DNA from 3 places in the Streptomyces sp. NPDC054866 genome. Region 3 is predicted to be linked to each of the others. Evidence: riboswitches for the same ligand, from Rfam matches in the RefSeq annotation. Region 3 holds a riboswitch; each other region holds the start of a gene.

The links. A riboswitch is a leader RNA that binds a small molecule or an ion and turns the genes downstream of it on or off. The one in region 3 is predicted to bind cyclic di-AMP.
Region 1: it holds a riboswitch for cyclic di-AMP, as region 3 does, so the genes downstream of both, ACWGI2_RS34295 (LysM peptidoglycan-binding domain-containing protein) here and ACWGI2_RS07040 (C40 family peptidase) in region 3, are expected to answer to the same signal.
Region 2: it holds a riboswitch for cyclic di-AMP, as region 3 does, so the genes downstream of both, ACWGI2_RS00485 (M23 family metallopeptidase) here and ACWGI2_RS07040 (C40 family peptidase) in region 3, are expected to answer to the same signal.

The regions. Positions count from the first base shown of each region.
Region 1 is NZ_JBSGZA010000008.1:264,116-267,379, forward strand. It holds gene ACWGI2_RS34285 (maleylpyruvate isomerase N-terminal domain-containing protein) at 1-661, shown strand, start outside; gene ACWGI2_RS34290 (GNAT family N-acetyltransferase) at 734-1,276, shown strand; gene ACWGI2_RS34295 (LysM peptidoglycan-binding domain-containing protein) at 1,366-2,091, opposite strand; cyclic di-AMP (ydaO/yuaA leader) riboswitch at 2,094-2,250, opposite strand; gene ACWGI2_RS34300 (class I SAM-dependent methyltransferase) at 2,925-3,264, opposite strand, start outside.
Region 2 is NZ_JBSGZA010000001.1:120,180-123,443, reverse strand. It holds gene ACWGI2_RS00495 (HPr family phosphocarrier protein) at 1-32, shown strand, start outside; gene ACWGI2_RS00490 (GntR family transcriptional regulator) at 174-860, opposite strand; gene ACWGI2_RS00485 (M23 family metallopeptidase) at 1,101-1,901, opposite strand; cyclic di-AMP (ydaO/yuaA leader) riboswitch at 1,914-2,077, opposite strand; gene ACWGI2_RS00480 (M16 family metallopeptidase) at 2,298-3,264, opposite strand, start outside.
Region 3 is NZ_JBSGZA010000001.1:1,643,081-1,646,344, forward strand. It holds gene ACWGI2_RS07030 (LysE family translocator) at 76-705, shown strand; gene ACWGI2_RS07035 (DUF6328 family protein) at 683-1,249, opposite strand; gene ACWGI2_RS07040 (C40 family peptidase) at 1,411-1,884, opposite strand; cyclic di-AMP (ydaO/yuaA leader) riboswitch at 1,888-2,048, opposite strand; gene ACWGI2_RS07045 (hypothetical protein) at 2,416-2,724, opposite strand; gene ACWGI2_RS07050 (ATP-dependent Clp protease proteolytic subunit) at 2,732-3,264, opposite strand, start outside.

The DNA.
Region 1 (3,264 bases), on a different contig from region 3:
GGCCGTTGTTACGATCTTCCGCATGCAGAGCGCGGACATCGCAGTTGACGGGGAAGACCTGCGCCGGGTCGTCACTCTGGCCATCGACACCCTGAGGGACGCAGATCCCGCCGCCTGGGAGGCCAAGGCGGGAACGCTCGAGTGGACGTGCTGGGAGACGCTCGAGCATCTGGCCGACGATCTGTTCACCTACGCCGCGAGGTTCGGGCTCGCCGAGCCGCCGACGTCGACAGGGTTGCCGTTCCGGACGAGCAGTGACCGAAGCGGTGGGCCGGAGAACGTCATCTTCGTTGATCGGGCCTCGGGCCCCGAGGGGCTCCTGACCATCCTGGAGGCGTGTGGAGGCCTGCTCGCGTCCGTGCTGCGCACGGCACCTTCAACTACCGTCGCTCACCACGTCTTTGGGCCCTCTGATCCAGAGGGCTTTGCCGCCATGGCCGTCGTTGAGACCCTTGTGCACACCCATGACATCACTCAGGGGCTGAATCTGGAGTGGTCGCCGCCGAGGGGGCTGTGCGAACGGGTCCTGCGGAGGCTCTTTCCCCACGTCGCCATTGACTTCGACGTCTGGCAGATCCTGCTGTGGGCGACGGGACGCACCGCCCTTCCTCATCGCCCACGACTCACCGAGTGGCGCTGGTACGGCACGAAGGGTGCGTGAGTGCCCACCGCGCAACCGGGACGAACGCATATGGGGTTGCCGCCGGTCAGCCGTCTCGGATAGGAAGCCTGCATGCTAAAGGGCAGCAAGGTCGGGCTCAGGGCCCGGCACGAGGACGACATCCCGATCCTGCGGACCGAGCTCTACGACGACGTGGTCAACGCCTCGCGGTCCGAAGGCCGGCCGTGGCGGCCGATCACGCCCGGCTCGAAGGACTCGCGGCTGGTGGTCGACGACGACGAGCAGGGGCACGTCCCGTTCTCCGTGGTGGAACTGGACGGCGGCACGCTGGTCGGCACCGCGGCGCTGTGGAGCATCGACAACCACAACCGGTCCGCGCACATCGGGCTCGGACTGCTGCTGTCCGCCCGCGGAAAGGGCTACGGCACGGACGTCGTCGCGGTGCTGTGCCACTACGGTTTCGTCGTACGTGGCCTGCAGCGGCTGCAGATCGAGACGCTGGCGGACAACGCCGCGATGCTGCGCTCCGCCGAGCGCAACGGCTTCGTCCGCGAGGGGGTGCTGCGCTCCTCGGCCTGGGTGATGGGTGAGTTCATGGACGAGGTGCTGCTCGGGCTCCTCGTAGAGGACTGGAAGCAGGACTCGCGGAGCTAGGCCGCCCGCCTCCGTAGACAGGCCTGAGCCCCGGGCGTCTGGCGCGCCGGGGCTCAGAGGGGATGACGAGACGGGGGGTGCGGTCTGGTCTAGTACGGGCCGTTCACGTTGTCGATCGAGCCGTACCGGTCGGCCGCGTAGTTGCAGGCGGCAGTGATGTTGGCGACCGGGTCGTAGCTGTCCAGCGAGGTGCCGGGCACGTGGTAGGCGTTGAATGTGGGGGCGATGACCTGAAGGAGTCCCTTGGAGGGGGTTCCGGCCACGGCGTTGGAGTCCCAGTTGTTGATGGCCAGCGGGTTGCCGGAGGACTCGCGCATGATGTTGCGGTGGATGCCCTCGTAGGAGCCGGGGATGCCGCGCTGGGCCATGATGTCGAGCGATTCCTTGATCCAGCCGTCGAGGTCGTTGGTGTACGACTTCTTCGCCGGGGCAGAGGCGGGCTTGGCAGCGGCGGCGTCCTTGCGCTCGGAGCGGTCCGCTCGCTCGGCGGCGGCCCTCTCGCCGAGGGTGAGCTTGATGCCGGGGTGGATCAGTGCCGGGTCACCACCGAGGGCGTCGCGGTTGTCCTCGTACAGCTTCTTCCAGCCGCCGCTCAGCGAGTGCTCGCGGACGATCTTGGAGAGGGTGTCGCCCGCGGCGACGACGTAGGTCTTCGGGGCGGCGGCGGGCTTGGCGGCCGGGGCTGCCTGCGCGGCGCTGGCGGCGGTCGCGCCGAGGACCGGGAGCACGAGCACGGCCCCGCCCGTGCCTGCGGCGGCGATGCCGCGGGTGAGCGAGCTGGACTTGGGACGGCGGTGCTTTCCCTTTGCAGGCATGACGAATTCCTCTCCGTCGCCTACGAGGTGAGCTGTCGGGTTCGGACGGGAGATGTCCGGTCGCACTGCGCATGCGACTTCACCCCGAGCCGTTCCGGAATCCGGATCGGCGGCTTACCTGGGTCCCCCGCTCCTGCCGAGCGAAAGTGAGTGATGGGAAGGGTTTCCGGACAGCGGCAGGATTCGGCGTTCCATCCGGATTGACGGTGACGTTAAGCGAGAAAGCCCGGAGGGAACAAGAGCGGAATTCGAATAGGGAATGCGCGAGGCCAGTCCTTGGCGGTCAGAACCGCTGGCCCTCTTTGATCAAATAGCCCCAACTTTCTTTACGCAGAACGGAAGTGCGCTCAGCGGCGCCCCGGGGGACGCGAGCTGTTGGTGTGACCTATTCCACTGAATTGGATGCGGTCTGGAGGCAACCTACTGGCGCGTCGGATCGTCCATTTCGCACGAGTGTCCCGCAATGCAGACACAGCTTTATATACATTACTAATGCTGCACAAAAGCGCTCCTCATGGACAAGACGGACATGGGGTGAGGTTCGCTTTTCTGGCCAAAGGGGACATCTTGCCTAATTGGTGGAGGATGGTGGCCTGCGCGGAGCTGCTCCGGCTGGGGCCCGGCCGACGTCACCGAGGTGTCTGCGCACGGCCTCACTCGCCAGATCGAGCAACTCCCGGCATCTAGAGCCGAAATGGGGAAATCATTGTCGACGAGGGGCGGCAGTTGGAGTTGCTGAGTCCCCGTATGGGGGCGACCTGTTGTGTGCCCTACGCGATCTGCATTTCGAGAATCCCGGCTCTTCGCCCGCTCCTGGACACGCGCCGGCGCTCTCAGGCGCTGGCGCGGACCGGCCTTCCCCGGACCGCCCATGCGCGGGCGGCTAGCACGATCGAACCGTCCGGCCGCGTAGGCACGGTCTCGCGAAGTGCGTCACGCAAATGTTCTCGGGCGGATGGTGCGAGGGCGGTCACGTAGCCAGGGGCGGGGCCTTGTCCGGCCAGGAATGGCTCCCACAGGTCAGGGAATTCGGCGAAAACGGTGGCCACTTCCACCGGGGCGACAGCCACGTCGACGAGTCCAGCGTCCGTCCACAGCGATCGGAGGCGGTCCGGGCTGCACAGCGGGAATCGCCGGCTTTCGTCCAACTCGGCGGCCGACGGGTCCAGCGCG
Region 2 (3,264 bases), 1.5 Mb from region 3:
ACGGCCTCGAGGAACTCCCCGAGACCGTCTAGTAAAGACTGATACTCATACACCGAAGGGCCCGCCCGAAATAGGGGCGGGCCCTTCGGTGTTTTTTTCTGCTTCGGGCAGCGGAAATAATGCCCCGACGGAATACCCTGTCGAATAGCACTTCTTTGTATACGGCGCTTCTGTTAAAGGCGCAGACCCGCCGTGTTTACGGAATGTTGCGAACCCCTCACAGCCGAGAGATTGCGCCCGAAGCGCAGCCGGTGCGCGGACGTCGTCCGTTCCGTGTGGGCGGCGGTGAGCGACCTGGCCCTTTCCGCGTCCCCGCGAGCGACGGCGTCGACGATCGCGGCGTGCTCGGCCCAGGCCTCCGCGGGGGCGGCCGACGTCTCGACCACGTACATCCAGGCGATCTTGTGCCGGAGCTGCGTGAGCAGTGCCGTGAGGCCCTGGCTGCCGGACGCCTGGGCGAGCGTCTCGTGGAACCAGCCGCCCAGGGAGCGCAGATCCTCGCTCTGACCGCGCCTCGACCGCTCCTGGCCGAGCCTGACGAGGCCGCGCAGGACCTTCAGGTGCGCCTCCGTGCGGCGCTGTGCGGCGCGGGCCGCGCCCAGCGGCTCCAGGAGCGCGCGTATCTCCAGGAGGTCGGCCGCCTCCTGTTCGGTGGGCTCCGCGACGCACGCGCCCGCGTGCCTGCGCGTGACGACGAACCCCTCGGCCTCCAGGGTGCGCAGGGCCTCGCGCACGGGGACGCGGGAGACTCCATAGCGGCGCGCCAGCAGTTCCTCGGTGAGCCGGCCACCCCGTTCGTAGACACCGGAGACGATGTCGTCCCGGATGGCCGTGCATACCGAGTGCGCGGGAATGCGCATGACTGACCTCCGCCTTAATCCCCGCGAAACGCGGTCGATCGACGCCTGTTCAGCGACTCTATTGCAGAACGGCTGAATTTCCGACGGTCGACCGAAATCCAGGGATACTTTTAGCCAAAGGAGATACGGGAACGGCGAAAGCCCCGGCTCTCGACGAGCCGGGGCTTTCGTTGAATCAGTGCGCTTCGCGCGTCCGCCTGGATCGGCGTGGATCACGCGACCGCCCGGGATCGGCGTGGATCAGACGTTGACGCCGTGCGAGCGGAGGTAGGCGACCGGGTCGATGTCCGTGCCGTAGTCCGCGCCGGTGCGGGCCTCGAAGTGGAGGTGCGGGCCGCTGGAGTTGCCGGTGGAGCCGGAGAGGCCTATCTGCTGGCCCGGGGTGACCGCCTGGCCGACCGTGACACCGAGGGACGACATGTGGCCGTACTGGGTGTACGTGCCGTCGTTCATCTTGATGACCACGTTGTTGCCGTAGGCGCCGCCCCAGCCGGCCTCGACGACGGTACCGGAGCCGACCGCGTGGACCGAGGTGCCGGACGCGGCGTGGAAGTCGACGCCGGTGTGGCTGCCGGAGGACCACATGGCGCCGCCGGTCTGGTAGCCCGTGGAGATGGACGAACCGGTGATCGGCGACACGTAGCTGTTGAGGCGCTTGCGCTCGGCCTCGCGAGCGGCACGCTCCTTGGCCTCGCGCTCCTTCTTGGCCTTGGCCTTCGCCTCGGCCTCGGCCTTGCGCTTCGCCTCCGCGGCCTTCTTCTTGGCGGCCTCTTCGGCCTTCTTGGCGGCTGCGGCGTCGTCGGCGGCCTGCTGCTGGGCAGCGGCCTGCGCGTCGATGCTCTGGGCGAGCGAGTCGCCCACGGAGATCGCCTGGGTCAGGCCGGTGTGCTCAAGGGCCGCGTCGTCGGCGGCGAGCGCCGGAGCGGCCAGGCCTCCGATGACACCAGTGGTGGTGAGGGCGGCGACGCCCGCCACGTTCGCGGTCGTACGCGTGAGGCGGCTCGGGCGACGGTGCTTCCCGGTGGCACGGGTGAACGCCATGAAGCGGCTGATCCTTTCCTTCCTTCTCGCCTACCGGGTTAGCTGACGGGTTCGGAGCAGGAAGGTCTCCTACGAGTCCCTCACCTCACGGCGAGGTTCCCGATTCACCCCAAGGGGACATGTGGGTCCCCGGCTCCCCTGGCTCGCGCCGTACGGGGACTCGGCGATGACCGTCCGGTGCCGCGGGTGCGGCGTACTGCATGACGAACAGCCGGACCAGACGCTAAGCGGGGCGTCTTTCAAACGACAAACGGATCAGAGCTTTTGTAGCGCACGCCACAGGTCAGACACGTAACCTCCATAGCAATTCGGACATATGAGGACCCCAGTGGCATTTTCTCGCCACTGGGGTCCCGATATGTCCTGACTGTCACTCAGCTCGCAGTCACCCCGCGCTCACCCCGTGACCACACTCACTTCACCGATGCCGAGCGCCCTGACGGGCTCCTCGATCTGCGCGGCGTCACCGACGAGCACCGTGACGAGACGGTCCTCGGGGAAGGCGCTCACCACGGCGGCTGTGGCCTCCACGGTTCCGGTGGCGGCCAACTGGCGGTACAGCTGGGCCTGGAAGTCGTCCGGCAGGTGCTGCTCGACCTGGTCGGCGAGAGTGGCCGCGACGGACGCCGCCATCTCGTACTTGAGCGGGGCCACACCCACCAGGTTCTGGACAGCCACATCGCGCTCGGCGTCCGTCAGGCCGTCGGCCGCGAGGGTGCGCAGGACCTTCCACAGGTCGTCGAGGGCCGGGCCCGTGGACTCGGTGTCCACGGAGCCGCTGATGGCGAGCATCGCGGCTCCCGTAGCCCCCTCCGGGGAAGAAGGTGCGGCGGAACGCAGGACCTGGGCGAACGCCCGTACGCCGTAGGTGTATCCCTTCTCCTCGCGCAGGACGCGGTCCAGGCGTGAGGTGAGGGTGCCGCCCAGGCAGTACGTGCCGAGCACCTGCGCGGGCCAGACGCGGTCGTGCCGGTCCGGTCCCACGCGGCCGATGAGCAACTGCGTCTGGACGGCGCCAGGGCGGTCCACGATGACGACACGGCCTGTGTCGTCCGCGATCACCGGGGGCACCGGACGCGGCTCGGCGGTGCCGCCCGTCCAGGCGCCGATGGTGTCGGCGAGGACGGCGTCCAGGTCGATGCCGGTCAGGTCGCCCACGACGACCGCGGTCGCCGTGGCGGGGCGCACGTGCTTCTCGTAGAAGGTGCGCACCGCCGCCGAGTCGATGGCCGTGACCGTCTCCTCGGTGCCCTGGCGGGGGCGCGACATGCGTGAGGTCGCCGGGAAGAGCTGCCGGGAGAGCTCCTTGGCGGCGCGGCGCGCCGGGTTCGCGGCCTCGTGCGGGATCTCGTCCAGGCGGTTG
Region 3 (3,264 bases):
CTAAAGGCCTGCTTAAGGCAGACCCAGGATATTCCACATACCTGCTGAAGGCAGAAGAACGGCAGCCTTGAGGCCATGGACGCACAACTGGTCGCCTTCACCGGAGTCGCCGCGGGCATGGTCGCCATGCCGGGCGCCGACTTCGCCGTCGTGGTGCGCAACGCCCTCGCCTCCCGCCGCGCCGGGGTCACCTGCGCGATCGGTGTGGCGGGCGGGCTCCTGGTGCACACGGCGCTCGCGGTGGCCGGGGTCGCGGCGGTCCTCGCGGCGGTTCCCACGCTCTTCCGGGCGTTGCAGGCCGCGGGCGGGGCCTACGTCCTCTACCTCGGGTACCGCGCGCTGCGGTCGGCGGCGCGGCCGCTGGAGAGCTTCGGCACTCAGGAGGGTGCGGAGCAGGTGGCGGTCGGGGGGAGCCTGCGGCAGGGGTTCTTCACCAACGCCCTCAACCCCAAGGCGCCCATCACCTTCCTCAGCGTGCTGCCCCAGTTCGTCCCCGCGGGCAGCCCCGCGATGCCGAGGACACTGCTGCTCGCGTCCATCATCGTGGCCCTCGCCCTGGTGTGGTTCCCGGTCGTCGCGCTCCTGGTCGACCGGCTCGGGCGGTGGCTGCGCAGGCCGCGTACGGCCCGCGCCATCGAGGGCGGCACGGGCGTCGCGCTCAGCGTGCTCGGCCTGGTGCTCCTCACCGAGGCCCTGGTGGCCTGATGTCGTGCGACGTGCCCGATGCCTTGCCGTCGTCGCCCCGGCCCTCGTTCTTGTCCGCCGCGCCACGCACCAGGAGGGGGAGCAGGCCCCACAGGCCCGCGCACACCACCAGCGTGCCCGCGCTCGCGATGATCCCGCCGGTCCTGCCCACCGCCACGTCGACGACCAGGAGTACGGCGCCGGAGACCGCGAACACCAGGACCCCCAGACCGATACCGGCGAGGCGGGACGACACCCGCACGATCAGCGGCTTGGCGTGCTGCCCGAACAGCGACCTGTGCACGGCGGCCGGAGCGGTGAACAACGCCGCGGAGAGGACGGCGAGCAGCAGCGTGGTCACGTAGGTGGCGCGCTGCATCGTGTCGAGCGAGGGGAAGCGCTCGGTGAAGGCGAGCGTCAGCAGGAACGCGAAGAGGATCTGCACCCCGGCCTGCGTGACCCGCAGTTCCTGGAGGATCTCCGAGAAGTTGCGATCGGCACGTTCGAAGCGCGTTTCGTTGCGCGGCGGTTCACCCGCAGTGGAAGAACTGTTGTTTTCGGCCATGGCGCACGAGTATCCGCGTCGACGCGCTCCACGCCTGGCGGGCGCGCCGATCAGAGCGCAGACCGAGCGGTGGCTGAGCGGTGGCCGAGCGGCGGCAGCGGCCGTGAGGCCACCGCCACCGCCCTCCGACAGGTCAGCGACCGGCGATCAGTGACGGGCCATCAGCGCACCCGGCCGTACGAGACGCTCTTCGTCCAGATCTTCTCGAGTCGCACCACGGTGTTCGACTTGGGGGCGTGCCAGATCCGGCCCTTCCCCGCGTAGATGCCTACGTGGTAGACGTTCCGGCCCGAGTGGAAGAAGACCAGGTCGCCCCGTGCGCGGTTGGACGCGGAGACGTGGCGGGTCTTGTTGTACTGCTGTCCGGCGGTGCGTGGCAGTTTCTTGCCCGCGCGCTTGAACGAGTACTGGGTGAGGCCCGAGCAGTCGAACCGGTTGGGCCCCGTCGCTCCGTAGCGGTACGGCGAACCCTTCTTGGAGGCGGCGATCTTGAGCGCCTTCGTCCCGTGAGTCGCGGCCTCTGCCTCCGACGTGAGCCCCGGGGCCACGAGGGTGCCGCCTACGACGGCGAGCGTGAGGGCCGATACGGAACCGGCCCTGGTGAGCAGCGACGGAACATGATTCAGCGCGGTCATGCGCAACCCTTCGTCAACCGCCTGTGAAGGATGACCTGTCGGATTCGGGCTGACAAAGTTGCCCGGCCGCGGTGTGCGGCTTCACCCCAAGGGCCGTCGTCCGGACTTTCCGGACCGACCCGTCATGCCTGGGTCCTCCACTCCTGCCAAAGCACCAATGTCGACCGGTCATCCGGGTGGCGGCAGGACTCGGCGTCCGCCCGGACCGCCCCGCCGCTGTGGCGGGGGCTTGTCGTCGGAAGGGATCTTGACCCGTCAAGGGCAAGAATTCCGAGCCGAAACGGCGTTTTGTGAGGCTCCTCACGGCTGAACCGTTCGGGTGGACAAGGTCGGATTCGGGATCCGGACATGGCACCAGACGATCGTTCGACCAGCACCGGAACGAGGAATTCCGGCCCCCGCGTACACATCTGACGCAACTGAAGACGGCCCGAATAACGACGAATGTCTACGCCGAACGAGGTAGCCCGTTTGGTTCGTTTGAGATCGGCCCCGGACACCCCGGACTTCGGGCGAGGAGGTGACGGGCGCTCAGGACGGCGCCGGAGGCGGCACGGTGACCCGCCCCGACCGCCGTTCTCCGTCGAGGGCCCGCAGCGCCCTGGCCAGTGTCGGCGCGTGCACGGCGCTCTCGCCCCGTTGATGCATGAGCGTCAGGGCGTCCCGCAGGGCGGTCGCCCTGCCGACGAGGGCCTGGGCGGCGCGCAGTCCGCCGTAGGTGTCCGAGGCGCGGGCGGGGTTGATCCGGCCCACCAGGTCGACCACTTCGAGGTAGCGGTCGATCAACTCGCCCTCGGCGCGGGTGAGTGCGGGCAGCGGAGGGAGCTCGGGTGGCAGCATCGGCGGTTCACCCCGCGTCCGGTGTGCGGAGGGACGACTTGCGGCTCGCGATGATCCGGTCCACCAGGCCGTAGTCAACCGCCTCGGATGCGGTGAGGATCTTGTCCCGCTCGATGTCGGCCGCGACGCGTTCCGCGCTCCGGCCCGTGTGTTGGACGAGCAGCTTCTCCAGCTGAGCGCGGGTGCGCAGGAGTTCGTCGGCCTGGATCGCCAGGTCGGAGGTCTGGCCGTGGACCGGCTCGGCGAGCGAGGGCTGGTGGATCAGCACCCGGGCGCCGGGCAGCGCGAACCGCTTGCCGGGGGTGCCCGCGGCCAGCAGGACGGCGGCCGACGACGCGGCCTGCCCGAGGCACGTCGTCTCCACGTCGCAGGTGACGAACTGGATGGTGTCGTAGATCGCGGTCATCGCGCTGAACGAGCCGCCGGGGGAGTTGATGTAGAGCGCGATGTCGCGGTCGGGCGCCAGATGTTCGAGGTGCATGAACTGCGCCATCACGTCGTTGGCCGATGTGTCGTCGATCGGCGTCCCCAGGAAGACGA